2 regions of the Providencia alcalifaciens genome follow, and region 2 is predicted to be linked to the other one. Evidence: predicted binding sites of a transcription regulator. Region 2 holds the regulator's gene; the other holds the start of a gene.
The links. Region 2 encodes PhoB, which activates phosphate uptake and scavenging genes when phosphate is short. Its sites were predicted from a motif close to CTGTCATAAAACTGNCNNAT; they were not measured.
Positions count from the first base shown of each region.

Region 1: a site for PhoB is predicted at 5,724-5,743, ahead of pstS (phosphate ABC transporter substrate-binding protein PstS). Genes of this name have one in related genera too.

Region 1 covers NZ_OU659204.1:258,173-274,242, reverse strand. The annotation lists gene LDO73_RS01190 (ABC transporter substrate-binding protein) at 1-829, opposite strand, end outside; gene phoU (phosphate signaling complex protein PhoU) at 1,070-1,801, opposite strand; gene pstB (phosphate ABC transporter ATP-binding protein PstB) at 1,815-2,591, opposite strand; gene pstA (phosphate ABC transporter permease PstA) at 2,630-3,511, opposite strand; gene pstC (phosphate ABC transporter permease PstC) at 3,513-4,469, opposite strand; gene pstS (phosphate ABC transporter substrate-binding protein PstS) at 4,581-5,624, opposite strand; gene envZ (two-component system sensor histidine kinase EnvZ) at 6,124-7,455, opposite strand; gene ompR (two-component system response regulator OmpR) at 7,452-8,171, opposite strand; gene greB (transcription elongation factor GreB) at 8,286-8,771, opposite strand; gene LDO73_RS01145 (Tex family protein) at 8,934-11,276, shown strand; gene feoA (ferrous iron transporter A) at 11,725-11,955, shown strand; gene feoB (Fe(2+) transporter permease subunit FeoB) at 12,010-14,328, shown strand; gene LDO73_RS01130 (FeoC-like transcriptional regulator) at 14,339-14,572, shown strand; gene bioH (pimeloyl-ACP methyl ester esterase BioH) at 14,612-15,385, opposite strand; gene LDO73_RS01120 (phosphoribosyltransferase family protein) at 15,442-16,070, shown strand, end outside.
Region 2 covers NZ_OU659204.1:777,819-793,888, reverse strand. The annotation lists gene ribD (bifunctional diaminohydroxyphosphoribosylaminopyrimidine deaminase/5-amino-6-(5-phosphoribosylamino)uracil reductase RibD) at 1-97, opposite strand, end outside; gene nrdR (transcriptional regulator NrdR) at 103-552, opposite strand; gene secF (protein translocase subunit SecF) at 667-1,635, opposite strand; gene secD (protein translocase subunit SecD) at 1,646-3,493, opposite strand; gene yajC (preprotein translocase subunit YajC) at 3,521-3,853, opposite strand; gene tgt (tRNA guanosine(34) transglycosylase Tgt) at 4,070-5,197, opposite strand; gene queA (tRNA preQ1(34) S-adenosylmethionine ribosyltransferase-isomerase QueA) at 5,273-6,355, opposite strand; gene LDO73_RS03405 (ACP phosphodiesterase) at 6,549-7,160, shown strand; gene LDO73_RS03400 (peroxiredoxin C) at 7,367-7,969, shown strand; gene ggt (gamma-glutamyltransferase) at 8,182-9,948, shown strand; gene brnQ (branched-chain amino acid transport system II carrier protein) at 10,023-11,351, opposite strand; gene phoR (phosphate regulon sensor histidine kinase PhoR) at 11,846-13,165, opposite strand; gene phoB (phosphate regulon transcriptional regulator PhoB) at 13,189-13,878, opposite strand; gene sbcD (exonuclease subunit SbcD) at 14,257-15,471, shown strand; gene LDO73_RS03370 (AAA family ATPase) at 15,474-16,070, shown strand, end outside.

The sequences.
Region 1 (16,070 bases), 520 kb from region 2:
GCTGTTCGCTCAATGGGGCAAATTTGAATTCACCACGAGGTTGTGCCGCTTTGGTGTCTGGACCAAACCAACGGTTATAAATCTCGTTCGCTTTGCCTTCTTTCTCCAGTTTCAGCAAGGTGGCATTCACGTTCTCAATTAAACGCGTTTCCCCTTTGCTCGCGCCTAACGCTTGATATTCTTTAGTTAAGCTAAACGGTGAGATTTCAAAGTCTGCTTTCACTTTTTCTGGCAAATTACCTAGCAAGCCCACCAGCTTCGCATCATCTTGGGTAATCGCTTGAACGTTGCCATTACGCAGCGCGGCAAAGGCTTGGGGAGTGTCATCATAAGAAATCACTTTGGTATTTGGGAAACGTTCACGCAGAGTCACTTCCTGCACCGTGCCTTTATCTGCACCAATACGCAGCGGCGCGATATCTTCAGGGGTTTTCAAGACACCTTTACGAGCAATGAACTTCTGCCCGGTCGCAAAATCAGGAATGGAGAAATCCACCTGTTTTGCACGCTCGTCTGTAATTGTGAAGTTGGCACCAATCAGGTCAACTTTACCGGATGTGAGCAATGGAATGCGGTTAGCTGGGTTGGTTGGACGCAGCTCTAATTTCACGCCAAGATCATCAGCAATCGCTTGGGCGATATCGATATCATAGCCAGCAAGTTTTTTGGTTTTAGGATCAATAAATCCGAATGGGGGATTACTGTCAAAAACAGAAATGCGGATCACTCCCGCTTGTTTAATATCATCTAATTTATCTGCGCTAGCGACATTCGCTGTTAGCGCCAGACCTGCAACTAAAAGTGCGGAAGTAAGAAAACGTGCTTTCATTGAATGCCCCTAACGGTAAATTTGCGTAAATTGACCATCACAAGCTATCAACTATTTCTTAGCACTTGAAATAATATTAAATAATATATTTATATCAATTTGGAATATGGGTAGACATAAAAAAAGGGGTGAAAATCCATCGGAGCGACCCCTAAAATGTTGCAGATTAAGACTCTTATCGAGCAAGAAGAAAATGAAGAAGATGAACACTGAGGTGCGAACACCTCAGTGGTTTAGCGATTACTCTTTGTTGCTGTCTTTCGAGCTAGTCAGCATTTTTTCAAGGCTATCTCCACCTACATGGCGGAAATCTTGCCCTTTAACATAGTAGAAAATAAATTCACAAATATTCTGGCAACGGTCACCGATACGCTCAATGGAGCGAGCACAGAACAGCGCAGTTAAGACGCTTGGAATGGTACGCGGGTCTTCCATCATGTACGTCATTAACTGACGAACAATCCCTTCGTACTCTTGGTCTACCTTTTCGTCTTCACGATAAATACGGATAGCTTCTTCCAAGTCCATGCGCGCAAAAGCATCCAGCACGTCATGCAGCATTTGCACGGTATGGCGACCTAATGACTCCAAGCTCACCAATAATGGCTGGTGCTGCTGAGAGAATTTTTCCAGTGCGGTTTGGCAGATTTTATCCGCGACGTCACCGATTCTTTCCAGTTCAGCGATGGTTTTTGAGATTGCCATAATCAAACGCAAGTCGCTTGCTGTTGGCTGGCGCTTGGCGATGATTTTGACGCACTCTTCATCGATTGCCACTTCCATCATGTTAACTTTGTGGTCGTTGGCAATCACTTCTCGCGCTAGGGCTTCATCCTGATTATGCATCGCAGTGATAGCCTTGGTGAGCTGTTCTTCAACTAGCCCTCCCATGGTCATCAACTCAGTATGGATATGTTCCAGTTCAGCATTGAACTGCCCTGATATATGTTTGTTGTGGTTCAGCGTATCCATCGTCGGCTCCATATCAACCGTAGCGGCCAGTAATATAATCTTCAGTTTGTTTCATTTCTGGGGTGGTGAACATCTTGTCAGTGTTGTTAAATTCCACTAACTCACCCAAGTACATAAATGCCGTGTAATCAGAACAGCGTGCCGCTTGTTGCATGTTGTGGGTCACTATCACTACGGTATATTCTGATTTCAATTCCGTGATCAGCTCTTCAATACGCCCCGTTGAGATTGGGTCCAGAGCAGAACATGGCTCATCGAGTAACAGAACTTCTGGGCGAATGGCGATACCTCGCGCAATACACAGACGCTGTTGCTGTCCACCAGAGAGGCTGTAGCCACTTTGGTGAAGTTTATCTTTGGTTTCATTCCACAGTGCCGCTTTTGTCAGTGCCCACTGTACACGCTCGTCCATTTCGACGCGGGACAGCTTTTCAAACAAACGCACACCGAACGCGATATTGTCGTAGATAGACATCGGGAATGGCGTTGGTTTTTGGAACACCATACCGACTTTCGCACGTAATAACGCGATGTCTTGTTTGTCCGTCAGAATGTTTTGACCATCAAGTAAAATTTCGCCCTCAGCGCGTTGCTCACCATACAGTTCGTACATTTTGTTGAATGTACGCAGCAGCGTAGATTTACCACAACCTGATGGGCCGATAAACGCAGTCACTTTGTTCTTTTCAATGTCTAAAGAGATATTCTTCAGCGCGTGGAATTTTCCATAGTAGAAGTTAAGGTCGCGAACTTTAATTTTACTGTTTGCAATATCGTTTGCATTAATCATGGTGACTTCTCTCTATCAATTCTTTTATTCGTCTGGGATTAGTGTTTTTTCTGTGCAAACACAACACGGGCAATGATATTGATTAACAGGACACATAAGGTGATAAGGAGAACCCCTGCCCATGCTAATTGCTGCCATTCAGAGAACGGACTCATTGCAAATTTGAAGATAGTCACTGGTAAGTTAGCAATTGGCTCATTCATGTCGGTACTCCAGAATTGGTTCGACAGTGACGTGAACAGCAGCGGTGCGGTTTCCCCCGCAATACGCGCGATAGCCAGCAAAATACCGGTAATAATCCCAGATACAGATGCTTTTAATGTAATGGATAAAATCATTTTCCATTTTGGGGTGCCCAGTGCATATGCCGCTTCACGCAGGCTATCTGGCACGAGCTTCAACATATTCTCAGTGGTACGGATAACAATTGGGATTTGCAGTAATGCAAGTGCAATCACGCCAGCCCAACCTGAGAAATGCTGTACTTGAGCCACCACAATGGTGTAAACAAACAGACCAACGACAATTGAAGGCGCAGATAACAGAATGTCGTTAATAAAACGCGTCACCGAAGCTAACCACGATTTGCGACCATATTCCGCTAAGTAGATGCCCGCTAAAATCCCTAATGGTGTTCCGATAACGGTCGCCCACAAGATAAGCAATCCACTTCCCACAATGGCGTTCGCCAAACCACCGCCTTCTGTATTTGGCGGCGGTGTCATTTCGGTAAACAGATTGAGGGACATACCATCAATCCCTTTCGTTACCGTGGAGAATAAAATCCACACTAACCAAAACAGACCAAATGCCATCGTCAGCATGGAGACTAATAATGCCATTCTGTTGACTTGACGACGCCATGCTTGACGGCGTGCGCGCTCTTTTTGATTCACTACAACAGGCTCATAAGTCGACATATTAGCGTCCCTCATTCTTAGCAAGGCGCATTACCATCAGCTTGGAAATCGCCAGAACGATGAAGGTAATCACAAACAGAATTAAACCAAGTTCCATCAATGCCGCCGTGTGTAAACCACTTTCCGCTTCAGCAAATTCGTTCGCCAGCGCGGAGGTAATACTGTTACCCGGCATAAACAGTGAAGGGCTATCGAGTTGGTATGTGTTACCGATGACGAAGGTGACCGCCATGGTTTCTCCCAGTGCACGACCTAGCCCCAGCATCACTCCACCAATCACCCCATTACGGGTATAAGGCAGAACGATATTCCAAATTACTTCCCATGTAGTACAGCCAATTCCATAGGCTGACTCTTTCATCATCACAGGAGTTTGTTCAAATACATCGCGCATTACTGAGGCGATGTAAGGAATGATCATAATGGCGAGGATAATACCCGCCGCAAGAATACCGATACCAAACGCAGGACCGGTGAATAACTCGCCAACAATTGGAATGCTCGACATGACATTACCAACTGGTTCTTGGAAGTATTCTGCAAATAACGGTGCGAAGACAAACAGTCCCCACATACCATAAACAATACTTGGGATCGCAGCGAGAAGCTCAATCGCAATACCTAATGGGCGTTTTAACCAGTTAGGCGCTAGCTCTGTTAAGAATAATGCGATACCAAAACTCACAGGTACGGCGATAATCAGAGCGATTAATGATGTGACGATGGTGCCGTAGATAGGCACTAATGCACCAAACTGTTCTGCTGGCGCATCCCATTCTTTATTCCACAAAAACGAAAACCCGAATTTCTGCATACTTGGCCAAGATGCGAAAATCAGGGAAATAATAATGCCACCAAGCATGAGGAGAGTGATTAGCGCTGCTATTTTGACTAATGCACTAAAAATCACGTCGCCCGATTTACTAGGGGCTTTGAATGCCGTTATTTTTTCGGCCATGCGCTTTGTTCTCATTCCATGCCTACTTTTCAGTAGGACTTACGTTACTACGGTGAATAAGCGGGAGCTATTCCTCAGCACCCGCTTACCCTTTTCCAACCCGAGGGGCACTTAGAACAGTGCTTTACCTTGGCTATCTTTTACTTCTGTTTTCCATGCTGCACGTACTGCGGTCACAACTTCTTGAGGTAATACAGCATAATCTAATGCTTCTGCTTGTTTACCGCCTTTGTCGTAAGCCCAGTTGAAGAAATCAAGAACCGCTTTACCTTTCTCAGCATCCGCTTGTTGCTTGTGAACTAAGATGAATGTGGTGGAGGTAATTGGCCATGCGTTAGCGCCTTCACGGTTAGTCAGGTCTTGTGCAAATGATTTGGACCAATCCACTTTTTTCGCTGCTGCGCTGAAGCTTTCACCTGTTGGTGAAACTGGCTGACCATCTGCAGAAATCAGCTTAGTATACGCAAGATTATTCTGTTTTGCGTAAGCATATTCTACATAGCCGATAGAGCCTGGCAGACGTTGAACAAAGGCTGCAACGCCATCATTACCTTTACCACCTACGCTGTTTTTCGGCCAGTTAACCGTTGAACCTGCACCCACTTCATCTTTCCAGTTTGAGCTAACTTTTGCTAAGTAGCTTGTGAAGACGAATGTGGTACCAGAACCATCAGAGCGGCGAACCACAGCGATGTTTTGGTCAGGTAATTTTACGTTTGGATTCAGTTTTGCGATGGCTGGGTCATTCCATTTAGCAATTTTGCCTAAGTAGATGTCGCCCAGAGTTTTACCATCAAGAACCAGTTGATTAGACTCGATGCCTTTAACGTTTACCGCTAAAACCACGCCACCAATCACGGTTGGGAATTGGAATAAGCCGTCTTCTTTGAGTTTTTCATCAGTCAATGGCGCATCAGACGCACCGAAATCAACTGTTTTCGCATTAATTTGTTTTACACCACCAGAAGAACCGATCCCCTGATAGTTAATTTTATTACCTGTTTCTTTCTGATAAGTATCTGCCCACTTCGCATAAACAGGAGCAGGGAATGTCGCGCCAGCTCCGGTCAGGCTGGTAGCAGCAAAAGAAGACATTGCAGTCAGAGATAAGGTTGCTGCCATTACGCTTGCTAGTGTGGTACGCATCATTTTCATAATCCCTCCGGGGATGTAAGAAATAATCAAGTATTAAATTATTGGGTGTATGTCACGGTAGGGAAAATAGGACAATTGAGTTACGGCAATATGTCATCTTTATGACAGTTTTATGACATTTGCGGATTTTATCGACATGATTAAGTGTAGCAGAAGGGTACAAAAATGATTATTTTCTTATTTTTCAATCAACTAAATAAGATTAATGAATATGACAGCTTAGCGTTTGGAATATGACATGTTGTCATAAATGAAAAAATTTCTTTCTCTTTTATTCTTTCTATCTTTCTATCTTTCTATCTTTCTATCTTTCTATCTTTCTATCTTTCTATCTTTCTATCTTTCTATCTTTCTATCTTTCTATCTACACAGTATATCTCTAAGTATTTCAGCTTGTAGGTAGGCGACAAGAGAAGATATCTCAGGGAGCATACACAAGTATGTGACCTGAGTAGCTGAGCGTAGTCAACACCCCTACAAGTTGAAATACGACGAGATATCAGTCTTCACGTTCTTTTAGGGGGAGAAGAGCCCGTATAGCAAACCCGCCGCGCTCGCTTTTATGGATCTCAATGTTCCCTTCATGGGCATCAATAATTCTGCGAATTATCGCGAGTCCCAGCCCTGTACCTTTGTTGCTACGGGCTTTTTCACCCTGTACGAATGGCTGGAATAGGCGTTGAATGTCTTCTTCTTTGATCCCTGCGCCGTCATCCTCAACTTGAAACCAAACGTAATCTTCGTTTTTACCACTGCTGACTTTGATCCAGCCATTTCCGTAGCGATAAGCGTTGACTATCATGTTGGTAATTGCGCGTTTGATAGCAAGATGGTTACCGTTGAACATCACCGGCCCTGGGACTAAATTGGTTTCAATTTCACCCACGACGTTGGTTTCAGCAACAACAGCTTCGTTGAGAATAGCGTTAAGGTCGCAGAACTCCATATCCATCTCTTGCCCTGTTTTCAGGTAAGACATGAATTGACCGATGATTGCGTCGCACTCTTCAATATCTTTGTTGATAGATTCAGCGAGATAGCCATCTTCAGGCCCCATCATTTCCGTCGCGAGACGAATGCGGGTTAGTGGCGTTCGAAGGTCATGACTGACCCCTGCCATTAATACTGTACGGTCATTTTCGAGGGATTTTATCCCTGCCGCCATATGGTTGAACGAGCGAATAGCCGCGCGAACCTCTGTGGCACCTTTCTCTTGCATCGGTGGCATAACATGCCCCTTACCGACCTCACCCGCGTGATATTCCAGCTCTAATAATGGCTTGTTTTGATAGCGAATATAGAGCCAAACCCCCGCAAAGATAGTGAGGAAGACCGTGAGTGTATAGCGGAAAACTTGAGAAAACTGATTTTGACCGATTTCGGTGAGTGGAACGCGCACCCAAATATCTGGTGCTAGGTAGGATGTTAACCACAATATCGGATACTCACGCCCAAGTTCCAGATGCACGCTGGCCTTGCCACCTAAGTATTCCGACATGTTTTCACTTAGAAAATCATACTCTTTTGCCCAGTTTAATCCCTCTTCCATCGCCGCTGAATGGGCGTAAAAGGTAATACCGAGCTCATTGTAGATTTTTTTACGTAATGCGGGAGAGACTCGCACTGAGGTTCCATCTTGTAGAACCATTTTCTCTGTCATCAATGTACGCACTTCATAGGCAAGCACTTTATTGAACTGCTGTAAGCTTGGCATCACAACAAAATTCAATACAACCATGTAGCTGGTCACAAGGCTTGCGAACAGGAGCGCGACAAACAAAAATAACGAGCGAGAAAATGTACTACGTCGTGAGAACCTCAGTCGCTTCATGCTTTGCTTCCATCTGGAACAAATACGTAACCTAAGCCCCAAACGGTTTGAATGTAACGTGGGTGCGCAGGATCTTCTTCAATCATACGGCGTAAGCGTGAGATTTGAACGTCGATAGAACGTTCCATCGCACTGTATTCACGACCTCGAGCCAAACTCATCAGCTTGTCACGAGATAATGGTTCGCGTGGATAAGAAACTAATACTTTCAACACCGCAAACTCACCACTGGTTAATGGCATATTTTCTTCGCCTTGGAACATTTCACGGGTTCCGAGGTTAAGTTTAAATTTACCAAAAGTGATGACGGCATCATCTTGCGATGGTGCACCTGGTAACTCATTCGCTTGGCGACGCAGCACCGCACGAATACGCGCTAACAGTTCACGAGGGTTAAACGGTTTAGGGATATAGTCATCCGCACCAATTTCTAAGCCCACAATACGGTCAACTTCTTCGCCTTTCGCGGTGACCATAATGATTGGAATTGGGTTGTTTTGACTACGTAAACGACGGCAAATGGATAAGCCATCTTCCCCAGGAAGCATTAAGTCCAATACGATTAAATGAATAGATTCCCGCGTTAGGATCCTGTCCATCTGTTCAGCATTCGCTGCACTTCTTACCTGAAAACCCTGCTCGGTGAGGTAACGTTCAAGCAGAGCACGTAAACGCATATCATCATCGACGACAAGAACTTTATAACTTTCCTGCATTTATAGCCCCCAAAGTGTGGAATTTTAGAATTATTCTGCTGATGAAAGTAACAAAAATAATATTCATGCCAGTAATTTACCATTAACACTAACTTTAATGAATCATTTTACTCGTTAACTGATTAATGGCTTATAGCTAATTTCTAGCACAACGTACGTGACTTTTCCGCCCGGCGTTGTGACGACCACTTCATCATCAACCTGCTTGCCAATTAATGCGCGAGCCACTGGTGAATCGATAGAAATCCACTGCTTAGCAGGATCAAATTCATCCGCCCCCACTAACCGGAAAATTCTGATATTTTCATTATCATCTTCAAGCTTAACCCATGCGCCAAAAAACACACGCCCCTCTTGTCGAGGGTCGGGTTCAACAATTCTAAGCTGATCCAACCTTTTGGATAAAAAACGAATACGGCGGTCTATTTCCCGTAGCCGTTTTTTACCGTAGATATATTCTGCGTTTTCGGAACGATCCCCCTGGGCTGCGGCTTCAGAGACGGACTGTGTCACTCGTGGGCGCTCTTCTCTCCAAAGATATTTAAGTTCTTTGTCTAAAGCGTCCCATCCTTCACGGGTAATTAAAAGGCTCTTATTCATCTCATTAAAGGTATATAAATCGGATAATTATAATATTTTATAAAATATAATCTGCGACTTGCCTACCACTAGGCAAAAATTCTGTCTGGCAATTCTGTCTACCAGCAAGTATAACTGTGCAGTCTATTTTCACTGTTCTTTGAGTAGGTATTTAAACACGACATGAATGAAACTCTAAGCCAAATTATTGCGGCCGAACTACAAGCCCAACCGAAACAGGTGTTTTCAGCCATTACATTATTGGATGAAGGCAATACCGTCCCATTTATCGCCCGCTACCGTAAAGAGGTTACGGGGGGATTGGATGACACTCAGCTGCGTCAGCTAGAGAGCCGTTTAGGGTATTTGAGAGAGTTAAACGACCGTAAGCAAACCATTCTAAAATCCATTGACGAACAAGGTAAGCTTACTCCAGAACTCGCTTCTGCCATCAATACAACGCTGAATAAAACCGAACTCGAAGACCTTTACCTCCCCTACAAACCAAAGCGCCGTACTCGTGGGCAAATTGCAATCGAAGCGGGCTTAGAACCCTTAGCTGATACGCTGTGGAACGATCCAAGCCAATCACCGGATACACTTGCACAACGCTATGTTGACGCGGATAAAGGTGTAGCCGATACCAAAGCTGCTTTAGATGGTGCTCGCTACATTTTAATGGAGCGTTTCGCCGAAGATGCTTCCTTATTAGCGAAAGTTCGCGACTATATTTGGAAGAATGCGCACATTGTTTCTGTTGTTGCTGATGGTAAACAGACTGAAGGCGTAAAATTTAGCGACTATTTTGATCACCATGAACCGGTTGCTCAAGTTCCTTCGCACCGCGCTTTGGCCATGTTTCGTGGTCGCAATGAAGGTATTTTGCAGTTATCCCTCAACTGTGACCCTCAGTTTGAAGAGCCGCCAAAAGAGAGCTATTGCGAAGAAATTATTACTCGCCATTTAGATGTGCGTTTAAACAATGCTCCCGCTGACCAATGGCGTAAAGCCGTCATCAGCTGGACTTGGCGAGTCAAAGTGTTACTGCACTTAGAAACCGAAATCATGAGCGCCCTGCGCGAGAAAGCGGAAGAAGAAGCGATTAACGTATTCGCCCGTAATCTCAGTGATTTATTGATGGCGGCTCCTGCGGGTATGCGTACCACTATGGGCCTCGACCCAGGTTTACGTACTGGAGTAAAAGTAGCGGTCGTTGATGCGACGGGTAAAGTAATGGCAACAGATACTATTTACCCACACACAGGTCAGGCAGCCAAAGCTGCCACTATCGTTGCCGCATTATGTCAAAAATACCACGTCGAGCTGGTCGCGATTGGTAATGGAACCGCATCACGAGAAACGGAGCGCTTCTTTGCTGAAGTGCAAAAACAGTTCCCAGCAGTCACAGCACAGAAAGTGATTGTCAGTGAAGCTGGTGCCTCTGTTTATTCTGCTTCTGAGCTGGCAGCATTAGAATTTCCTGACTTAGACGTCTCTTTGCGTGGTGCAGTTTCTATTGCTCGCCGCTTACAAGACCCGCTGGCTGAACTGGTGAAAATCGACCCGAAATCTATCGGTGTTGGCCAGTATCAACATGATGTCAGCCAAACTCAGCTAGCCCGTAAGTTAGATGCGGTCGTTGAAGATTGCGTAAACTCCGTCGGCGTAGACTTGAACACTGCCTCTGTTGCGCTACTCACCCGTGTTGCAGGGTTGAGCAAAATGATCGCGCAGAACGTTGTCGATTGGCGTGATTCGAATGGTCAATTCAATGACAGAAAACAGTTACTTAAAGTCGCTCGCTTAGGACCAAAAGCCTTTGAACAGTGCGCGGGTTTCTTGCGTATCACCAATGGGGATAACCCACTGGATGCCTCAACGGTTCACCCAGAAGCCTACCCAATTGTTGAAAAAATCCTTGAAGCCGTGCGCCAGCCACTCAAAGAAATTATGGGCAATTCACAGATATTGAACGGTTTGAGTCCGCGTGAATTTACCACCGAACAGTTTGGGGTTCCTACCGTCACAGACATCATCAAAGAGCTGGAAAAACCGGGTCGTGACCCACGCCCTGAGTTTAAAACGGCAACCTTTGCTGACGGTATTGAAACGATGAATGACTTAACGACCGGCATGATCTTAGAAGGTGCAGTGACTAACGTCACTAACTTCGGGGCATTTGTGGATATCGGTGTTCATCAAGATGGTTTGGTGCATATTTCTTCCCTTTCAAACAGCTACGTTGAAGATCCTCACAAAGTCGTCAAAACTGGCGACATTGTGAAAGTCAAAGTGCTGGATGTGGATATTGCTCGTAAGCGTATTGCGCTCACTATGCGTTTAGATGAACAAGCGGGTGAAGGTAGCAGCGCACCTCGCAGTGCGGCTCCAGCGCAAGATAGAAATACCCGCAAAGCCCCTGCTTCACGAGGGAATGCGCGAGGTAATTCATCATCTAACTCTGCGGCATCTAGCAACAGTGCGATGAGTGATGCACTGGCTGCTGCTTTTGGTAAAAAGCGCTAAGACATGATGCCCTTGCCGTTTCATCGGTAAGGGCATTTATTAAAATGCATTTAATCATCTCTCAGTATTTAATTTAAACATCTTCCATTTTTCTTATAAAAATAAATTAAATAACTAATTCAATTTATTATCCGCATATTGTCTTATTTAATTATATTAATTAACAATACTAACATCTGCATTTTAGTTTTAAAAAACTCCACCAACTAAATCCCTTTTTGATCCACATCATTTAATATTGCCCGAAAAAGAGGCTAAATATAACCATGGTAGATGATTATGATTCTCATTGTTAATTAGATTTAATTTTATCTGCCATCCTATTTCTTTTAAAGATAACCACTTTTATAATAATAATTATCAATATTATTCTTAATAACACTCTCTGTAATTTAACATCGTTATTTTCATGTTAAATCAACAGAATAAACCATGATTGGAAGGTACTATGTCCATACTTCCTCAATGCAGTTATAAAATACTTGGCTTTTCACCAGAGATAAGCCCGGCCTATCGCCAAAAACTGCTTTCCCTTGGTCTGCTTCCAGGCTCAGTGTTCAAAGTTGTGCGCGTAGCGCCGTTTGGTGATCCCGTGCAAATTGAAACTCATCGCGTCAGCTTAGTATTACGCAAAAAAGATTTAGCTCTCATTAACTTAGATGAAGCTCAAGCGAACTAATTATTTTTGGATTAATTCCAATAAAGATTTTCATTTTCACGACTGGCATACACTATGAAACCATTAACTATCGGCCTTATTGGCAACCCTAACGCAGGTAAAACAACCTTGTTTAACCAGTTAACAGGGTCACGTCAGCGCGTCGGTAACTGGGCAGGAGTGACCGTCGAACGTAAAGTTGGGCGCTTCCACACACCTGAACACAAGATTGAACTTGTTGATTTACCAGGTACTTATTCCCTTACGACTATCTCAGAGCAAACCTCCCTCGATGAGCAAATCGCCTGCTACTTTATTTTAAGTGGTGAAGCCGACATGTTGATCAACGTGGTGGATGCTTCAAACCTCGAGCGCAATTTATATCTGACATTGCAGCTTGTTGAGCTAGGTGTTCCCTGCATCGTCGCACTGAACATGTTGGATATTGCCAAAAGCCAACATATCGATATCGATGTTAAACAGCTCGAAAAGCAGCTCGGCTGCCCTGTTATTCCAATGGTCTCTACCCGAGCAACAGGCCTTGAACAGCTCAAGCAAGCGATTGATAGCCATCCTCAAAACAACCAACAAGCCCTAGTGCAATATCCGCCACAACTGTTACAAACCGTGGATATGCTTTCAGAACAAATTTCTGCTCAGCAATTTAGTCAGCAGCAGCGCCGTTGGTTAGCTCTCCAAATTTTAGAAGGCGATATTTATAGCCGCCAGCGGGCTGATATCTCTGAGCAAGTATTTGCTGAAACTCGCCTTAAACTCAAAGAGACCTTGCAAGAAGAACCTGAGTTGCTCATTGCAGATGCTCGCTATCAATCCATTGCCTCAATTTGTGACGCCGCGATTAATAACAGTGCCGCTGAGCCGAATAAACTCACTCAAGCGCTGGATAAATTTATCTTGAACCGCTGGCTTGGCGTGCCAATTTTCTTGTTCGTGATGTATCTAATGTTCGTCCTTGCTATCAATATCGGTGGTGCTTTACAACCGTTCTTTGAAGGGGCGTCTGAGGCTATCTTTATTCATGGTATTCAATGGATTGGCGCAACTGCAAACTTCCCTGATTGGTTGACCGTTTTCCTTGCTCAAGGTGTCGGTGGCGGTATCAATACTGTCCTACCGCTGGTGCCACAAATCGGTATGATGTACCTGTTTTTATCTATCTTGGAAGACTCTGGCTATATGGCTCGAGCGGCTTTCGTTATGGATAGACTCATGCAAGCGCTTGGTTTACCGGGTAAATCCTTTGTTCCTTTGATTGTTGGCTTCGGTTGTAACGTGCCTTCCATCATGGGCGCACGCACCTTAGATGCACCTCGTGAGCGCTTGATCACAGTGCTTATGGCACCGTTTATGTCCTGCGGTGCTCGCTTAGCTATCTTCGCAGTATTCGCAGCAGCGTTTTTTGGTAAAAATGGCGCAAGCGTCGTATTCTCTCTCTACATTCTCGGTATTGTCGTGGCAATCCTAACAGGCCTGCTACTGAAACATACCTTGATGCGTGGTGAAGCTTCTCCGTTTGTGATGGAACTGCCGGTCTACCATGTACCTCATGCAAAAACATTGCTCATCCAAACTTGGCAGCGTTTAAAAGGCTTCGTGATCCGTGCTGGTAAAGTGATTGTTGTCGCGAGTATTTTTATCGGCGCGCTAAACAGCTTTTCGTTCTCCGGCAAACCTGTGGACAACATCAATGACTCTGCGCTGGCCTCCGTCAGTAAAGTGATCACCCCAGTATTACAGCCTATCGGCGTGCACAATGATAACTGGCAAGCGACTGTCGGTTTGATCACGGGTGCGATGGCTAAAGAAGTGGTAGTTGGGACATTAAATACCCTGTACACCGCCGAGGCGATCACCAGCGAACCTTTCGATGCCGACTCTTTTGACCTGCTCGATGAGTTAGGCGCGGCAGTCACAGATACATGGGATAGCTTAAAACAGACATTCTCCATCAGTGCATTATCTAACCCAATCGAAGCGAGTATGGGTGATGCTGAGATGGCAACAGGTTCCATGGGTACCATGGCGGCGAAATTTGGTTCAGATATCGCAGCTTATAGTTACTTAATCTTTGTGCTGCTGTATGTGCCTTGTGTGTCAGTGATGGGAGCAATCGCCCGTGAAACCAACAAAAGCTGGATGACATTCTCTATTCTGTGGGGATTAAACGTTGCTTATAGCCTTGCAGCGCTGTTCTATCAAACAGCCACATTTAGCGAACATCCACAAAGCAGCTTGATCACTATTGGTGCTGTGCTGCTGTTTAATATTGCACTCATCACCTTCCTACGCCGTATGCGCAGTCGTGTGACGTTCAATATTAAATCCAAAACAGCGCAACAGTGTTCTGGTTGTTCAAACAACAGTTGCCACTAAGGAAAATACGATGGTCAGCTTGCTGCAAGTCCGAGATTTGATTGCATTATATGGGCAAGCTGACATTGCGCTTCTGAGTTCTCAATTAAACGCCCCTGCTGCACTGGTGAACGCGATGGCTGAAAAGCTGGTCAGCATGGAGAAAATTGAGAAAGTCGATGTGAGCGCGTGCCTTACGGGTACCAGTTGTAAGGGATGCCCCGAGAGTCACGATTGCTCACATTTTGTCTATAAGATTAAATAGTTGTTTCCATTTCAGCGAATTAGCTTCTAATGCACTGATTTAGTTCAATGATTTCGCAAACTGAACCAATGTTTCACAAAACTCATCGGGATGAGAAATAAACGGCGCATGGGCACTATTGCGCATCACAACGGATAATGAATTGGGATACAACTCGTCTAATTTACCTGCAATTTTACGCGGGACTAAGCCATCTAAATAACCATAAATACGTAAGAAAGGAACCTGTAAATGGGTGAGTTCCTCACGTAAATCTTCAGTACGTAAAGATTCCAGCCCCATATTCAAGGCTTCAACCGATGGCATTGGCAGCGCCAATACCACAGATTTCAATGTACGCGCATCTTCGCGGGCGCTTTCAGTTCCCAATGTTTGCAGTGCCAGAAAACGCTCGACGGTACGCTGGAAATTTTCAGCCAGCATCTGCTCAAAATTAAGTAAGACTTCAGGCTTGATACCTTGCCACTCATCATGAGCCCCAAAGCAAGGGGAGGATGCCACGGTGATTAAGGCTTTTACCTCATTTGGGTGATCAAGCACGATGCGGCTTGCCACTAGCCCACCTAAAGACCATCCCAGCCAAATCGCATTTTTAGGCGCTTGCTCCCACACAACATTGGCCATTGATTGAATGGTCATCGGAGTGAAATCGTGACTACGCCCATAACCCGGTAAATCAACTAAATGGATGCGAAATTGCGAAGCCACTCGAGGAATAATTGTTTGCCAGACTTCGGCATTCAATCCCCATCCGTGCAGTAACACAATATCTTGTTTTCCTTCACCCACTGTCTGCCAATATAACGTCGCCATGATTACACTCTCTTCAATGTTATTTTCATTCTGATTTTTCAATCTAGGACTCACCTATGCTAGCAATGGAAGGGGTCTGTTGGCTATGCCGGCAGTTATTAAAAATTCCTCAGCAAGGAATATGCAGCTTTTGTATCAAAAGCTTACCGCCAATGCCGAAAGTTTGTCTACAATGCGCTCTCCCGTGTGAATATCACCAATTTCCTTGCGGACGCTGCCTTGTGCAGCCACCACCTTGGCAGAGGCTAATTACCGTAACGCCGTATCAAGCGCCATTACGCCAGCTTATCCATCAATATAAATTTCGTTATCAACCTCAGTTAGCCATTCCCCTGACGCGAGTATTTTTACATTATTGGTTGAATGGATATCGTCAACAGCAATGGAAAAAACCCGACTTATTGATAACCATTCCTCCCCATCCTCGGCGATGTTGGCGTCGGGGATTTGACCACATGGCATTAATTGGTGGTAATTTAACCACATGGTTAAATATTGCCTATTCGCAAAATTCATTATTGCGCTCTCGTGATACACTGACGCAAGTTTCATTAACACGTAAACAGCGCCGCAATAACCTAAAAGAGGCATTTACCCTTGAAACTTCGGTTTCAGGTCTACACATAGCTATTATTGATGATGTGATTACAACTGGCTCAACCATGCATGCAGCCGCTCAATTGTT
Region 2 (16,070 bases):
TCACGCAGCCCACATTTGGGTTCGGTGATGTCGTAAAGCGCCCTTTTTTTGCCAACTCAAAGGCGCGGGCCATGTAGATACGGTCTTGTTCAAGCATCGGTATTAGTCCTGTAACTTGGCAATTTCTTCGCCAAATTCGCGTACATCTTCAAAACTACGATAAACCGAGGCAAAGCGAATGTAAGCCACTTTATCGAGTTTTTTGAGTTCATCCATCACCAAATTGCCAATCAGCTTAGAGGGAACTTCACGCTCACCAGTTGCCCGTAGGTGGGATTTAATAGAAATTATGGCTTGATCGATAGCATCGGAACTGACAGGGCGTTTTTCTAAGGCTTTCAACATGCCTCTGTTGAGCTTTTCTTCATCGAAAGGCTCTCGAATGTCGTCACTTTTAATTACCCGAGGCATAACAAGTTCCGCCACTTCAAATGTGGTGAAACGCTCATGGCAAACCAAACATTGGCGACGCCTGCGCACTTGTGAGCCTTCACCAACCAGACGCGAGTCAATCACTTTCGTATCTACAGCTGAGCAAAATGGGCAATGCATAGGAATTCCTAATTCGATTTATAGGGTAGATAGTGTAACTCAGACCTGAAATGAAAAACACCCTGAGGATTATTTATCCTCAGGGTGTTTATGAGACACGAGTGCCTGTATTCGTTATGGTAATAAAGACTCTTGGTCTGCGCCTTCTTTCTCGACTTTCGCCTGAATTAAGTGCTCACGCTTCATTCCCATCTTCAGTGCTAATGCAGAAGCCACGTAGATAGATGAAATCGTACCAATTGTCACACCGATTAACATAACCAATGAGAAGCCTTCTAACATCGCGCCACCAAACAGATACAGCATCAGAACCACTAATAATGTTGTAGCTGATGTCATGATGGTACGGCTCAATGTTTGAGTCAAAGAGACGTTCATGATTTCGTATGGTGTACCGCGACGGATCTTACGGAAGTTTTCACGGATACGGTCAGAAACCACGATACTATCGTTAAGGGAGTAACCGATAACTGACATCAATGACGCCACGATAGTCATATCAATCTCAATATGAAATAGAGACAGAATACCTAAGGTGATTACCACGTCGTGAGCCAAAGCCAATACGGCACCTGCCGCTAAACGCCATTCGAAGCGGAAACCAACGTAAATCAGGATACAAATCAGCGCTGTTAATAACGCTAATGCCCCTGTTTGTGCTAACTCAGCACCTACGCTTGGTCCCACGAATTCAATACGTTTAACTGTGGCTTGCTCATCAACGTTTTTATTGATGATAGTAATGATCTCTTTACCGACTTCTTGACCCGCTACGCCTTCAACTGGCGGTAAACGGATCATGATATCTCGGCTGCTACCAAAGTTTTGGATTAATGGATCTTTATGATTCGTGTTAGACAGGCTATCACGAATTTTATCCAAATCAGCAGGCTGGCTAAGGTTGATTTCAATGACGGTACCGCCCGTAAAATCGAGTCCCCAGTTAAAGCCTTTAACACCGATAATCACACAAGAAGCGATCAGTAAAATGATAGAAATGCTAAAGGCAACGTTGTCCCAGCGCATAAAGTCATAGACTTTACGGCCATAGTTCAATTGTTCAACAGTATAATCCTGTGCCACAACGTGCTCCTTAAATTGACAGCTTGTTAATACGTTTACCGCCGTATAGCAGGTTCACGATTGCGCGTGTACCAACAATAGCTGTAAACATAGAGGTTGCGACACCAATCGCTGTCGTAATCGCAAAGCCTTTAATCGAACCTGTACCCACTGCATACAAAATAATTGCGGTGATTAAGGTCGTTAAGTTTGCGTCGGTAATACTTGAGAATGCGCCTTTATACCCTTCGTGGATCGCTTGTTGCACTGAGCGTCCGTTGCGAAGTTCTTCTTTGATACGTTCGTTTATTAAAACGTTGGCATCGACGGCAACCGCAAGGGTTAAAACAATACCCGCAATACCCGGCATGGTTAATGTTGCTCCCGGTAATAGGGACATAACACCAACAATCATCACCAAGTTTGCCATCAGTGCGCTACTCGCGATCAGACCAAATTTACGATAGTAAATAATCATAAACAGGATAGACGCTAACAGACCCGCAATACACGCTTTCAGACCTTGCTCGATGTTTTGCATACCCAATGTTGGACCGATAGTACGTTCTTCAACAATTTGGATTGGCGCAATCAATGCACCCGCACGCAGCAGTAAAGATAACTGACGTGCTTCGTTCGCGTTATCAATTCCCGTAATACGGAATTTGCTACCGAAACGAGCTTGGATACGCGCGGCGTTAATCACTTTTTCATCTTTAACTAAAATCGCACGACCTGCGGCATCTTTTTTACCACTGTCTTTGTATTCAACAAACAGGGTTGCCATCAGCTTGTCTTGGTTGTCACGAGTAAAGTCAGACATGATTGAGCCACCGGCACTATCAAGGCTAATACTCACTTGCGGATAACCATTTTCATCGGTGTCGGATGTAGAATCAGTGATATGGTCGCCCGTTAAGACAACACGCTTATACAGAACATAAGGCACGCCATTACGATCAGATTTAAGCTCTGAGTCACCCGGAATTCGTCCACTTTCAGCCGCTGCGCTATCTACGCCAGTATTCACTAAGCGGAATTCTAAGGTCGCAGTTGCACCTAAGATTTCTTTTGCACGCGCAGTATCTTGGATACCCGGTAATTCAACAACAATGCGATCCGCACCTTGGCGTTGAACCAGTGGTTCAGCCACACCTAATTGGTTAACACGGTTACGGATGATAGTAATGTTTTGAGAGACGGCGTAGTTACGTGCTTCACGTAAGCGCTCATCCGTCATAACCGCAATCATGGTGTTATCGCCGCTATCAGAAAACACTAAGTCTGGGTATTTACGCGCCAGTGTTTTCTCAGCAAGACTGCGATCGTCAGCGTTACGGAAGCGAACTTCGACGCTGTAATCACTGCCTTTACGAATAGAAGAGTACGCAATACCTGCTTGACGCAAGTCATTACGCAAACCATCCATGTTTTGTTCCTGCAATTTACCTAATGCAGTGTCCATATCAACTTCCATTAGGAAGTGAACCCCACCACGTAAGTCCAGACCCAACTTCATCGGTTCACCACCGAGAGTCTCAAGCCATTTTGGTGTAGCAGGTGCAAGGTTTAATGCAACAACATACTGGTCACCCAGTGCATTCATGATGACTTCACGAGCACGTAACTGAACGTCAGAGTTGTTGAAACGGGCTAAAATTGCCCCATTTTCGAGAGCAACAGATTTGCTCTGAATTTGGTCTGTTTCTAAAGCTTTTTGGACTTGGATCAGCGTTTGTTCATTGGCGGCGGTTCCCCGCACGCCAGTGATCTGAACAGCCGGATCCTCACCATATAGGTTTGGAAGTGCATACAGCAAACCGATGAGGATCGCAGTGATCAACATCAGATACTTCCATAAAGGATAACGGTTTAGCACGGCAGTTCCCTTCGGGAAAATTCAGAATTAGATTGCTTTCATTGTGCCTTTAGGTAGAACAGCAGCAACGAAATCACGTTTGATAGTTACTTCAGTGTTCTCACTCAGTTCAAGAACAACATAACCTGTTTCAGAAACTTTATTCACACGCCCGATTAAACCGCCAGTGGTTAAAACTTCATCACCCTTTGCAATGGATTCCATCAGCTTACGGTGGTCTTTAGCACGTTTTTGTTGTGGACGCAGGATCATGAAATAGAAAATCAGTGCGAAAACTACCAGCATGATAATCAGTGAATATGGGCTACCTTGTGCTGGTGCGCCTGCAGATGCCGCAGCTTCAGAAATTAAAAAACTCATTCAACTTTCCTCATTGTTATTGAAAGCAATTTCAAACATACATATTAACTAGTTCTAATGACATAAAATACATCAAACCGCTCTGTAACTAGAAATAAAAACTATTATTTACACTAAATAATTCAAATTACTGATGCCAATAATTTAAAAACAGCGCAAAGAACAAAGGATACAGCCCGATATGCTACACAGTTCGGGCTAACTTCGCACTTAAATTCACTCTCTATCGAATGAAGGCTGAGGTTTCCCAATCTTCTCGTAAAAATCAGAGGCAAACTGTTCAAAATTACCCGTTTCAATCGCTTGGCGAATACCCGCCATTAAGCGTTGATAGTAACGTAAATTATGGATGGTATTAAGGCGCGCACCCAAAATTTCATTACAGCGATCAAGGTGGTGCAAATACGCACGGCTGTAATGACGACAAGTATAGCAGTCACACTCTGCATCGAGAGATGATGTGTCTGACTTATACTTCGCATTACGAATTTTTACCACGCCATGAGTGACAAATAAATGTCCGTTGCGTGCATTTCGTGTCGGCATCACACAGTCAAACATATCAATGCCACGACGTACGCCTTCCACTAAATCTTCCGGCTTACCAACGCCCATTAAGTAACGTGGTTTTTCTGCCGGAATTTGCGGGCATACATGCTCTAAAATACGGTGCATATCTTCTTTTGGTTCGCCGACTGCTAAGCCGCCTACAGCGTACCCATCAAAGCCAATTTCCACCAGCCCTTTCACGGAGATATCGCGTAAATCTTCGTAAACACTGCCTTGGATAATCCCAAACAGCGCATTTTTATTATTCAATTCATCAAAGCGCTGACGGCTACGTGCTGCCCAACGTAATGACATTTCCATTGATGTCTTTGCGTAATCCCAATCCGCTGGGTACGGCGTACATTCGTCGAAAATCATCACGATATCGGAACCGAGATCGTACTGAATTTCCATCGATTTTTCAGGGCTTAAGAAGACTTTTTCACCATTAATTGGATTACGGAAATGAACGCCTTCTTCTTTAATTTTACGCATTGTACCAAGACTAAAGACTTGGAAGCCGCCTGAGTCCGTTAAGATCGGGCCTTGCCATTGCATAAAATCGTGCAGGTCACCATGTAATTTCATGATTTCTTGACCCGGACGTAGCCACAAGTGGAAAGTGTTGCCCAGTAAAATTTGAGCACCGGTTTCTTTCACTTCTTCAGGGGTCATCCCCTTAACCGTGCCGTAAGTTCCTACTGGCATGAACGCCGGAGTTTCTACCACGCCGCGTTCAAAAATCAGGCGACCACGACGCGCATTGCCGTCGGTTGTCTGTAATTCATATTTCACGTTTTATCTCCTAGCATCAGAAAAACAGTCTGGTGCTACTGGTTACTGAATCTAAGCAAGCAGCTACGCCGCCACTTATTCTTGTTCTGCCAAGCCGACTTGCTCAAAGCGAGCATTGGCGTTTGGCGTAATAAACATGGCATCACCATAACTAAAGAAACGGTATTTTTGCTCAACAGCTTCTTTATAGGCCTGCATGGTGTTTTGATATCCCGCAAACGCAGAGACCAACATAATTAATGTGGATTCTGGTAAATGGAAGTTAGTGATCAGGGCATCAATCACTTGATATTCATAACCCGGATAAATAAATATCTGGGTATCATCAAAGAATGGAGCAATTAAAGCGTTTTCGCTGGCCTTCGCGGCGCTTTCGAGTGAACGAACAGATGTCGTCCCTACCGCAATTACACGATTTCCACGCGCCTTACACGCCAACACAGCATCAACCACCTCTTGCGGAACCTCTGCATATTCAGAGTGCATAATATGGTCTTCGATGGAATCAACACGCACTGGTTGGAACGTTCCCGCCCCGACATGCAATGTCACAAATGCCATCTCAACGCCTTTTTGGCGTAATGCTTCTAATAAAGGCTCATCAAAGTGCAAACCCGCTGTTGGTGCAGCAACCGCGCCCGGACGCTGGCTATACACGGTTTGATACAGCTCTTTATCCGACTCTTCATCTGGACGGTCGATATACGGAGGTAATGGCATGTGCCCAATTTGGTTAAGAATGCTTAATACATCGCGCGCATCATCAAAACGCAGCTCAAACAGTGCGCCGTGACGAGCGAGCATCGTTGCATTCACACTTTCATCTTCACCCAATAGCAGCGCGGTGCCTTCTTTTGGTGCTTTAGAGGCTCTAACATGGGCCAAAACACGATGGTCATCGAGCATACGCTCAATTAAAACCTCAATTTTACCGCCGCTAGCTTTACGACCGAACAATCTAGCAGGGATCACGCGAGTGTTGTTGAACACTAGCAAATCCCCTGGCTCCAATTTTTCAAGAATATCGGTAAACACACCATGCGTGAGCTGTCCCGTGGCACCATCAAGACCAAGTAAGCGACATGAGCTACGCTCAGCCTGAGGATAGTGGGCAATAAGTTCTTCTGGTAATTCAAAAGTAAAATCGGATACACGCATTGTATTGACATCAATCTAAAAAAATAAGGCGACTAGTCTAGTGCTGCACTGCCTTTGGCGCAAGAAATAAGCGCCACTTTGTATAAAAAAGAACCAATATTATGCAAATATTTTCTGAAACCGCACGGAATGTGTCGGCACTCTTTTTTCTTTCATTTTTTCGTTTCTGAAATTTTTCGTTTATAGTACCGCCATGAACTATCTTGCTCATCTTCACCTAGCCTATCTTGCCAAAAGCTCCCTATTGGGAAACATGATGGCGGACTATGTACGCGGCAACCCTGCGGGAGATTACTCGCCTGATGTGGTTGCAGGGATCCGTATGCACAGAGCCGTAGATAGAACCACCGATACCCATCCGCTCGTCAAACAAGCTCGTCAGCTATTTCGCGAAGAATACCGCCGAGTCGCGCCGATCACCTTAGATTTAGTCTGGGATCATTTTCTTTCTCGGCATTGGGAGCGTCTCGTTCCTTCACATTCACTCTCTGATTTTGTGCATTTTGCTAGGCAAACCATTGAACCAGATTTGTGTCATACCCCTGAAAAATTTCAGGAGTTAAATGAGTATCTTTGGTCTCAACAATGGCTGACGAAATACGCAGAAAAAGCGTACATCGGTAAGTCACTTAATGGCATGGCAAAGCGCCGCCCAAAACTTACAGCCCTGAGTGGGTCATTTAATGATTTTCTGCTTAATTATCTAGAACTTGAACATATTTTCTTTCAGTTTTATCCACAAATGATTGAGACGGCAAAACAGCAACTTTTTGTCCAAGAGTTCACATTACGTGCATCCGAATAAATTAAAACTTGCACTTTAATGGAATAAAACTATCTTATTGATATTAATCTGCCAAATTGATACCATTGATAGGTAAAAGCTATCATATTGATTGGTTTTAATGTCTTTATTCTCCAAGGATAAAACCTTATCCTTAGGTTATATTTATCCGCATGCCCCATTTCAATTGCGGAGATAGAAACCCTTAAAACTCATAGGAGTACATTATGGTTCTGGTTACACGTCAAGCCCCTGACTTTACTGCTGCTGCTGTTCTTGGTAATGGTGAAATCGTTGAGAACTTCAACCTGAAGAAGCACCTGAACGGTCGTCCAGCTGTGATCTTCTTCTGGCCAATGGACTTCACTTTTGTATGTCCTTCCGAACTGATTGCATTCGACCATCGCTATGAAGAATTCAAAAAACGCGGCGTAGAAATCGTTGGTGTTTCTTTCGACTCAGAATTCGTTCATAACGCATGGCGTAAAACGCCTGTTGATAACGGCGGTATCGGTGAAGTTAAATATCCGATGGTTGCTGATATCAAACGCGACATCATGCGAGCTTACGGCATCGAGCACCCAGAAGCGGGTGTTGCTCTGCGCGGTTCTTTCTTAGTTGATAAAAATGGTGTTGTTCGTCACCAAGTAGTTAACGACCTGCCATTAGGCCGTAACATCGACGAAATGCTGCGTATGGTTGACGCGCTGCAATTCCACGAAGAGCACGGTGCGGTTTGCCCAGCTCAGTGGGAAAAAGGCAAAGAAGGTATGAAAGCATCTCCAACAGGCGTTGCTGCTTACCTGACTAAAAACGCAAGTGACCTATAATTCAGTCTGTTAAGTTTTAAGTGCCGGCTTTATGCCGGCATTTTTGTATCTATGCCTATCTAAAATTTATCCTACCGCGTTAACACTTTTTCACTTTTGTTATTCAACCCTTCAAATCATTCATGCTATATCTGGATGATACAAATATTTAACAAATTATTTATTTGTATTACATCTACGCGTTACTTCCTTCACTAAATCGGGAGATACCAATGATAAAAAATGCATTGCGCCCCTCTTTACTACTGATTTCGTTGCTAACTTCAAGTCAACTTTATGCCGCTTCTGAACCTGCCGTTGAAGCAACAAAAGGCATGGTTGTCTCCTCTCAACACCTTGCATCACAAATTGGTGCTGACATTTTAAAAGCAGGAGGAAATGCGGTGGATGCAGCGGTGGCAGTCGGTTATGCCCAAGCCGTTGTTAACCCTTGCTGTGGCAATATTGGTGGTGGTGGTTTTATGACGCTACACCTTGCGGATGGTAAAGATATCTTTATTAACTTCCGCGAAACAGCGCCGAAAGCCGCCAGTGCCAATATGTATTTAGATAAAGACGGCAAACTTATCAAAGATGCCAGCTTATATGGCTACCTCGCATCGGGTGTGCCAGGTACAGTGAAAGGCTTAGATTATGCCCTTGAAAAATACGGTACTATGAGCCGCCAGCAAGTAATGGCACCCGCAATTAGGCTCGCTCGAGAGGGCTTTGTCCTAACCCGTGGCGATACCGACGTACTCGACACCACAACCGAACGCTTCAAACAAGATCCCGAAGTGGCTCGGATCTTCTTAAAACCAAATGGAAGTGCTTACCAACCGGGAGACTTGCTGGTACAAACCGATTTGGCAAACACACTGGAAAAAATCGCCAATAAAGGCCCCGTTGCATTCTATGAAGGAGATATTCCTAAAATCGTAGAAGCCGCATCCAAGAAAAATGGCGGGATCCTAACAGCTCAAGACTTTGCTGATTACACCATCTCAGATACCACACCCGTTAGCTGTACCTACCGTGGTTACAAATTTATCTCTGCACCACCACCAAGTTCGGGCGGCGTAACTATCTGTGAAACCCTCAATATTTTAGAAGGTTATGATCTCAAAGAGATGGGCTTCAACTCTGCAGAATATATTCATACGCTGACTGAAGCGATGCGCCACGCCTATATGGATCGCAATACATTCTTAGGTGACCCAGCATTTGTGGATAACCCAACGGGTAAACTGCTCAGCAAACAGTATGCTGCCGAGCTGCGCAAAGAAATTGTACCAAATAAAGCGACGCCATCTACTGAAGTTCAACCTGGAATGGGGCCACACGAAAAACCGGAAACCACCCATTATTCTGTCGTGGATGATAAAGGTAATGCCGTTTCAACCACTTATACGATTAATGGTCGATTTGGCTCTGTCGTGATCCCACCGGGTACAGGCTTCTTCCTGAATGATGAAATGGATGATTTCACCACCAAAGTTGGTGAGAAAAATCTGTATGGGTTAGTGCAAGGGGAAAGAAACTCTATCGCCCCCGGTAAGCGCCCACTATCATCAATGAGCCCGACAATTGTCACTAAAGACGGCAAAGTATTCTTAGTACTCGGTTCACCGGGAGGCTCAAGGATCATTTCGATTACCTTGCAAACCGCATTAAACATTATTGACCATGGCATGCCGCCACAAGAAGCGGTGAATGCCCCTCGCATTCACCATCAATGGCTGCCAGACGAGGTTTATTATGAGCAACGCGGTGTCTCCAAAGACAGTTTAGCACTACTCGATAAGATGGGTTATAAGATGGTGGAGCAGACCCCATGGGGCGCTGCCGAGCTAATTATGATCGGCATTCCTGACGGTGCGGGTGTGAGTGCGAAATCTTCCGGCAACGACTCTGCTGTTTCTGGCAAAGTCCGTGAAGGCTTTATTTACGGCTCCAACGACGTTCGTCGCCCCGCAGGCAGTGCGGTAGGTGTGAATTGATTAATCGATAATTAAAATGAAAAATGCCAGCTGATTTATCATCTACTGGCATTTTTTTATCTATTTACAATATATTATGCGTGCTTATGATGCTCACTTGATGGTGCGATCAATCTGTCACACAGCGCAGCAACCACTAACACAACCAGCGATGGTAATAACCATGCTAAATCTTGCTGATATAGTGGAATAGATGTCATCCAGTCTGGGATATAAGTCTTCAAGTTATCAGATGCTTTCACTGCACCAACCAAACCGACCACAAAACTTGTTAACATCGTTGGAGCAATCACGATGGTTGGGTTACGCCACCATTTCAACGTAAAGCTCATCAAAATTAAAACGATACAAGGTGGATAAATCGAAACCAATACCGGCAATGAGAACGCTATCAGCTTACTCAGTCCGAGGTTTGAAATCACCATAGAGAACAAGCCTAAAATCAATACCAATTTACGGTAAGAAATTGGCACATAGCGACTAAAGAACTCAGCACATGCGCAGGTTAGCCCTACCGCTGTCACCATACAGGCAACAAAAATCAACACCGCTAAGAAGAAGCTACCGTAATTACCAAACGTGTATTGAACATATTCGTGAAGAATATCAGCGCCATCAGCAGGATTTGGAATCAATGACCCGCTATTTTCGCCCAATTTGAACAGCGATAAATAGACCAGAGTTAATAACACCCCAGCAATTAAACCTGCCCACATGGTATAGCGAGTTAATAATGATGAGTTTTCAATACCACGGGAACGCGCCGCATTCACAATGACAATACCAAAAACCATGGCACCTAATGTGTCCATCGTTAAATAGCCATTAATAAAGCCATTGGAAAATGCCATATCTTGATATTCAGGGGTTGCCAAAATCGGTTGTCCGGCAGGCCACATAACAGCAGCAACACCTAAAATTGCCAGCGCCAACATTTTGACTGGTGCCAAAATGTGCCCAACGCTATCTAGCAATTTACCTGGATATAACGAAATACCGATCACCAGTACAAAATAGATGGCACTATAAACCAGCAGCGATATTTCAGATTCACCGCCCAGCAGTGGTGCAATACCCACTTTATAAGAAACTGTTGCCGTTCTTGGGGTCGCAAAAAGAGGCCCCACCGATAAATACGCAACGATAGCTAATAGCAGACCGGCGGTTTTGCCAATTGGCGTGCTGAGCGCTTCAATACCGCCCCCCACTTTCGCCAATGCAACAACGGTAAGAACAGGAAGGCCGACACCAGTGACTAAGAAGCCAAGTGCCGCAGTCCAAACTTGTTCACCGGCTTGTAAACCGACCATTGGCGGGAAAATGATATTTCCAGCCCCAACAAACAGCGCAAAGGTCATAAAACCTAAGGCGAGGATATCTCTGGATGATAAACGATGAGCCATATTATGTTAATTTTTAGTAAATTATGAAATAAAAACAGGTCACTTCATCGGTAACCTATTGGAACATATATGACGAAATAGAGTTCTGATCAACATTGCATTAACAATATAAAATGCATGCTTTGGTTAGCTTTATAATACTAAACATCAAAAAACAGTAAAAATCGCCAATAACTGGCGACAAGTAAAACTTTTGTAGGGAAAAAAGGCAATAGCAAACCCAAAAACAAGAACAATGTACCAAACTAAATTTAAGAACCAGTGATTACTATCAGTAAAATTGCAATATCCCGTATATATTCAGGCTAAAAAATCATCAACAAAACATTTTTTAACCGCACTGACGAGATTTTGGCAGAATAAGATGAAGAAAATTTCAGGATAAAATTGAAAATATAGCGCAGGCGTTAGAAATAACACCAATATGGGATGAATTACAAAACAAAAAACCTTGCTAACACAATGATTTTATTAGCAAGGCTTGGGATTTTCGATTATTTAGCGCTTAGTGTATTCGTTTTTTTATCTGACACAATAAACACTGGTGGTAATGTGAATGAAAACTCACTGCCCTTGCCAACCTGACTGGTGACTGAGAGCTGGCTACTATGGTGCTGAACGGCATGCTTAACAATTGCTAAGCCCAGCCCTGTTCCACCGCCACCTTGCCTTGAGCGCGCTTTATCCACACGATAAAAACGCTCTGTTAAGCGAGGAAGGTGCTCCGCTGGAATTCCCGGACCATTATCACTCACACTAAACTGTGCACCATTGCTGGTTCGTTGCCATTTCACCATAATTTTCGTACCGTCTGGTGTATGGTTTATGGCGTTATACACTAAGTTAGCCACCGCACTTCGTAGCTGCTCTTCATTGCCATGAACTCGAAGTTTTTCATCAATACTGAATTCAAACTCGTGCCGCCCTTGGCTTAAACTAATCGCTTCTTGTTCAATCATCTTAAGAATGACCGGCATATTAATCTGTTCATCAAGATTAATTTGAGGGGCAACCTCAATACGGGATAATTGCAGCAATTGCTTCACAAGGTTATCCATTCGATGAGTCTGCTCTTGCATCACCGACAACGCTTTTTTATTCATCGGTGAAGTGCCTTCTTGATCATCCATGACTTCAAGATAACCTTGAATAACGGTCAATGGCGTACGCAACTCATGGCTCACGTTAGCAAAAAAGTCTCTACGGGCTTTTTCTAGACGGCGTTTTTCAGTCACATCTCGAGCCACCATCAAAAGCTGATCACTTGCATACGGTAAGATACGAAACTCAACAATTTCGCCACTGTTAAGCTCAATCGTCAGCGCTTGGTCATAATTTTTCACGGTGAAATAACGGCTAAAATCAGGATAACGTAACAAGTTAAAAATATGCTGTCCGTTATCCTCTGGCCAGCGAAAACCAAGAAGCTGTTGAGCGTGGCGGTTACACCAAAATATATTGCCTTCGGTGGTCATTATTACCACGGCATCAGGCAAGGATTCAGCCCCACTGCGAAATCGCTTAATCAACTGCCCTAGTTCACGGCGACGCTTACGGTTACGCTGCTGCATCTGATAGATACCATAAAATATCGGCTCCCATCCCCCTTTGCCATCCGGCGGCAGCATACTTCTATCCAACCAGAGCCAGTCAGAAAGCTTTAGCAGGTTATATCCGTGCCAAATGAGTGCCGCGAGTAGAGAGATCACTAGCAGCCACGGAAGGTGTCCAATAAAAACAGACAGTATCAATGCGGGTAAAATAAATAAAAACAGCCCCCAAATCAGCTGTTTTAAGGATAAGCGTTCAAGCACCCATGTTTCTCCCTAATGGTTTCTCAATAGCGAACAGAGAAGCGGTAGCCAGTACCACGAACCGTTTGCACCATCTTATCATGTCCATCTAACTCTAACGCTTTTCTTAAACGACGAATATGGACATCCACCGTTCTGTCTTCCACATACACGTTTGCACCCCAAACATAATTGAGTAACTGCTCGCGGCTATAAACTCGCTCTGGATGGGTCATAAAGAAGTGAAGTAACTTGTATTCGGTAGGGCCCATATCAATGGGAATTTCTTTGCTGGTAACGCGATGAGAGGTAGGGTCAAGCACTAGCCCGTTCATCTCGATAATGTCTTCTGTCGCCATTGGAGAGATTCGTCGTAAAATGGCTTTAACCCGGGCTATCAATTCTTTTGGTGAAAACGGTTTAATGAGATAATCATCCGCTCCCACTTCTAATCCTTTCACGCGATCTTCTTCTTCACCCCTTGCTGTTAGCATCATCACGGGGACATCTCGCGTGGCACTATCACGCTTCATATGTTTAATGACTTGGATACCGGAACCTCCGGGGATCATCCAATCCAATAATACTAAATCAGGAAGTGGATCAACCAATTGCGCTATCGCAGAATCATAATCATCAGCCTCTGTAGGCTGAAAACCATTCTGTGCCAATACAAAACAAACCATTTCTCGGATGGGCGCTTCATCTTCAACGACTAGAATGCGTCTTGCCATGATTGTTCCTGTAAATAAGAAGAGATTTTTAATGTGACCGCATTATGCGTCAGTTTTGTGACAGAATTATGAATATCTCAACGCACAATCAAGATCTATCATTAGATTAACAGTTTAATGTCATGTAAGTGAAATATTAACGCCACATCATTCATTTCACGACAAATCAACGATATCACCACAAGCCTAGGTTTTCGCTTTCGTTGCGAAGCGCTTCGCAACTCTCTCTTTTTTACTGTTTAATTTGCCATGCCTTTGCCTTCACTTAGCCTCTATACGGTATACTGTGACGCAACAAACCAAATGGTTTGAATATTAGTATAAAGCGTCTGAATATTAATATAGTAAAAGCTTCATAATTATAGGAACCGCTAGCTCATGCGCATCATCCACACTTCAGACTGGCATTTAGGTCAGTATTTTTTCACTAAAAATCGATCTGCTGAACACCAACACTTTTTGCGTTGGCTAATCGAGCAAGTCAAACAGTACCAAGTGGATGCCCTGATTGTGGCTGGCGATGTCTTTGATACTGGCGCGCCCCCAAGTTATGCGCGCGAACTCTACAATCAGTTTATTGTTGATTTGCAAAAAACAGGCTGCCAATTAGTTATCTTGAGTGGTAACCATGATTCTGTCTCTGTTTTGAATGAATCCAGCGCGTTATTACGTTATTTAAATACTCACGTCATCACATCAAACAGCGAATCCCCTGTCATCACATTGAAAGATAAGCAAGGGAACCCAAATGGATTGGTGTGCGCAATCCCCTTTTTGCGACCGCGAGATATCCAAGTCAGCATTGCGGGGCAAAGCAGTGAAGAAAAACAACTTTCATTACAAAATGCCATTCATGAACGCTACCAAAGCTGTTACCAAAAAGCCGTTGAACAACGTACAGAGCTGGGCTTAGATATCCCGATTATTGCCACAGGGCATTTGACTGTCGTCGGTGCAGAACTGACAGATTCAGTGCGTGAGATTTATATTGGCACATTGGATGCTTTTCCTTCTGGTGCATTCCCACCCGCAGATTATATTGCGCTCGGACATATCCATCGTCCTCAACTAATTGGTGGACAAGCACATATTCGCTATAGCGGCTCTCCAATTGCACTCAGTTTTGATGAGTCACAGCAACAAAAAAGTGTCTGCTTAGTCGAATTTAACCAGCACCAATTTGCCAATGTTACTTTACTGCCAATTCCGGTTTTCCAACCGCTATTAAGTTTAAAGGGCTCTTTGAAAGAATTACAAAAACAATTAATAGACTTACCCATCCCAGAAAATGAGCTCCCTATTTGGTTAGATATTGAAGTCGCCACTCAAGACTATCTTGGTGATATACAACAACGTATTGAAGCTCTTACTCAAGAACTCCCTGTTGAAGTGGTTCGCCTACGCCGAGCGCGGCGGGCACAGACTGGTCAAAACCTCACTCCGCAGAATGAAACATTAAATGAGCTGACCGCCGAAGAAGTCTTTACTCGACGACTTACCGAAGAGGCATTGGAAGACAAAGCGTTAGAGCAACGTTTATTGCAGCTGTTCAAGCAATCCTACGCCAACTTGCGCAATGAGCAGGGAGAATAACTGTGAAAATCTTAAGCTTACGCCTGAAAAATATTAACTCCCTAAAAGGTGAATGGAAGATTGATTTCACAGAAGAGCCTTTTGCCAGTAATGGGTTATTTGCCATCACAGGAGCGACTGGCGCGGGAAAAACCACTTTATTGGATGCCATCTGCCTTGCGCTTTACCACCAAACTCCACGGTTAGGCGCAATATCAAAAAGCAAAAATGAGTTGATGACCCGCCATACGGGTGAATGTTTAGCGGAAGTGGAGTTTGAAGTTAAAGGCATCGCTTATCGCGCATTTTGGAGTCAACGCCGAGCAAATAATAAACCCGATGGTAACCTGCAAGATGCAAAAGCAGAGCTTGCAACCGTCGCTGATGGGCAGATCATCGCAGAAAAAATCAGTGAAGTTCGTGAAAAAATTGTGCAAATCACCGGGCTCGATTTTGGGCGTTTCACTAAATCTATTTTGCTCTCTCAAGGGGATTTTGCCGCCTTTTTAAATGCCACCGAAAAAGAGCGTGCCGATTTACTGGAAGAGATCACTGGCACCGAAATTTACAGCCAGATTTCGGTGTATATTTTTAACCAACATAAACAAGCTAAAACCGAT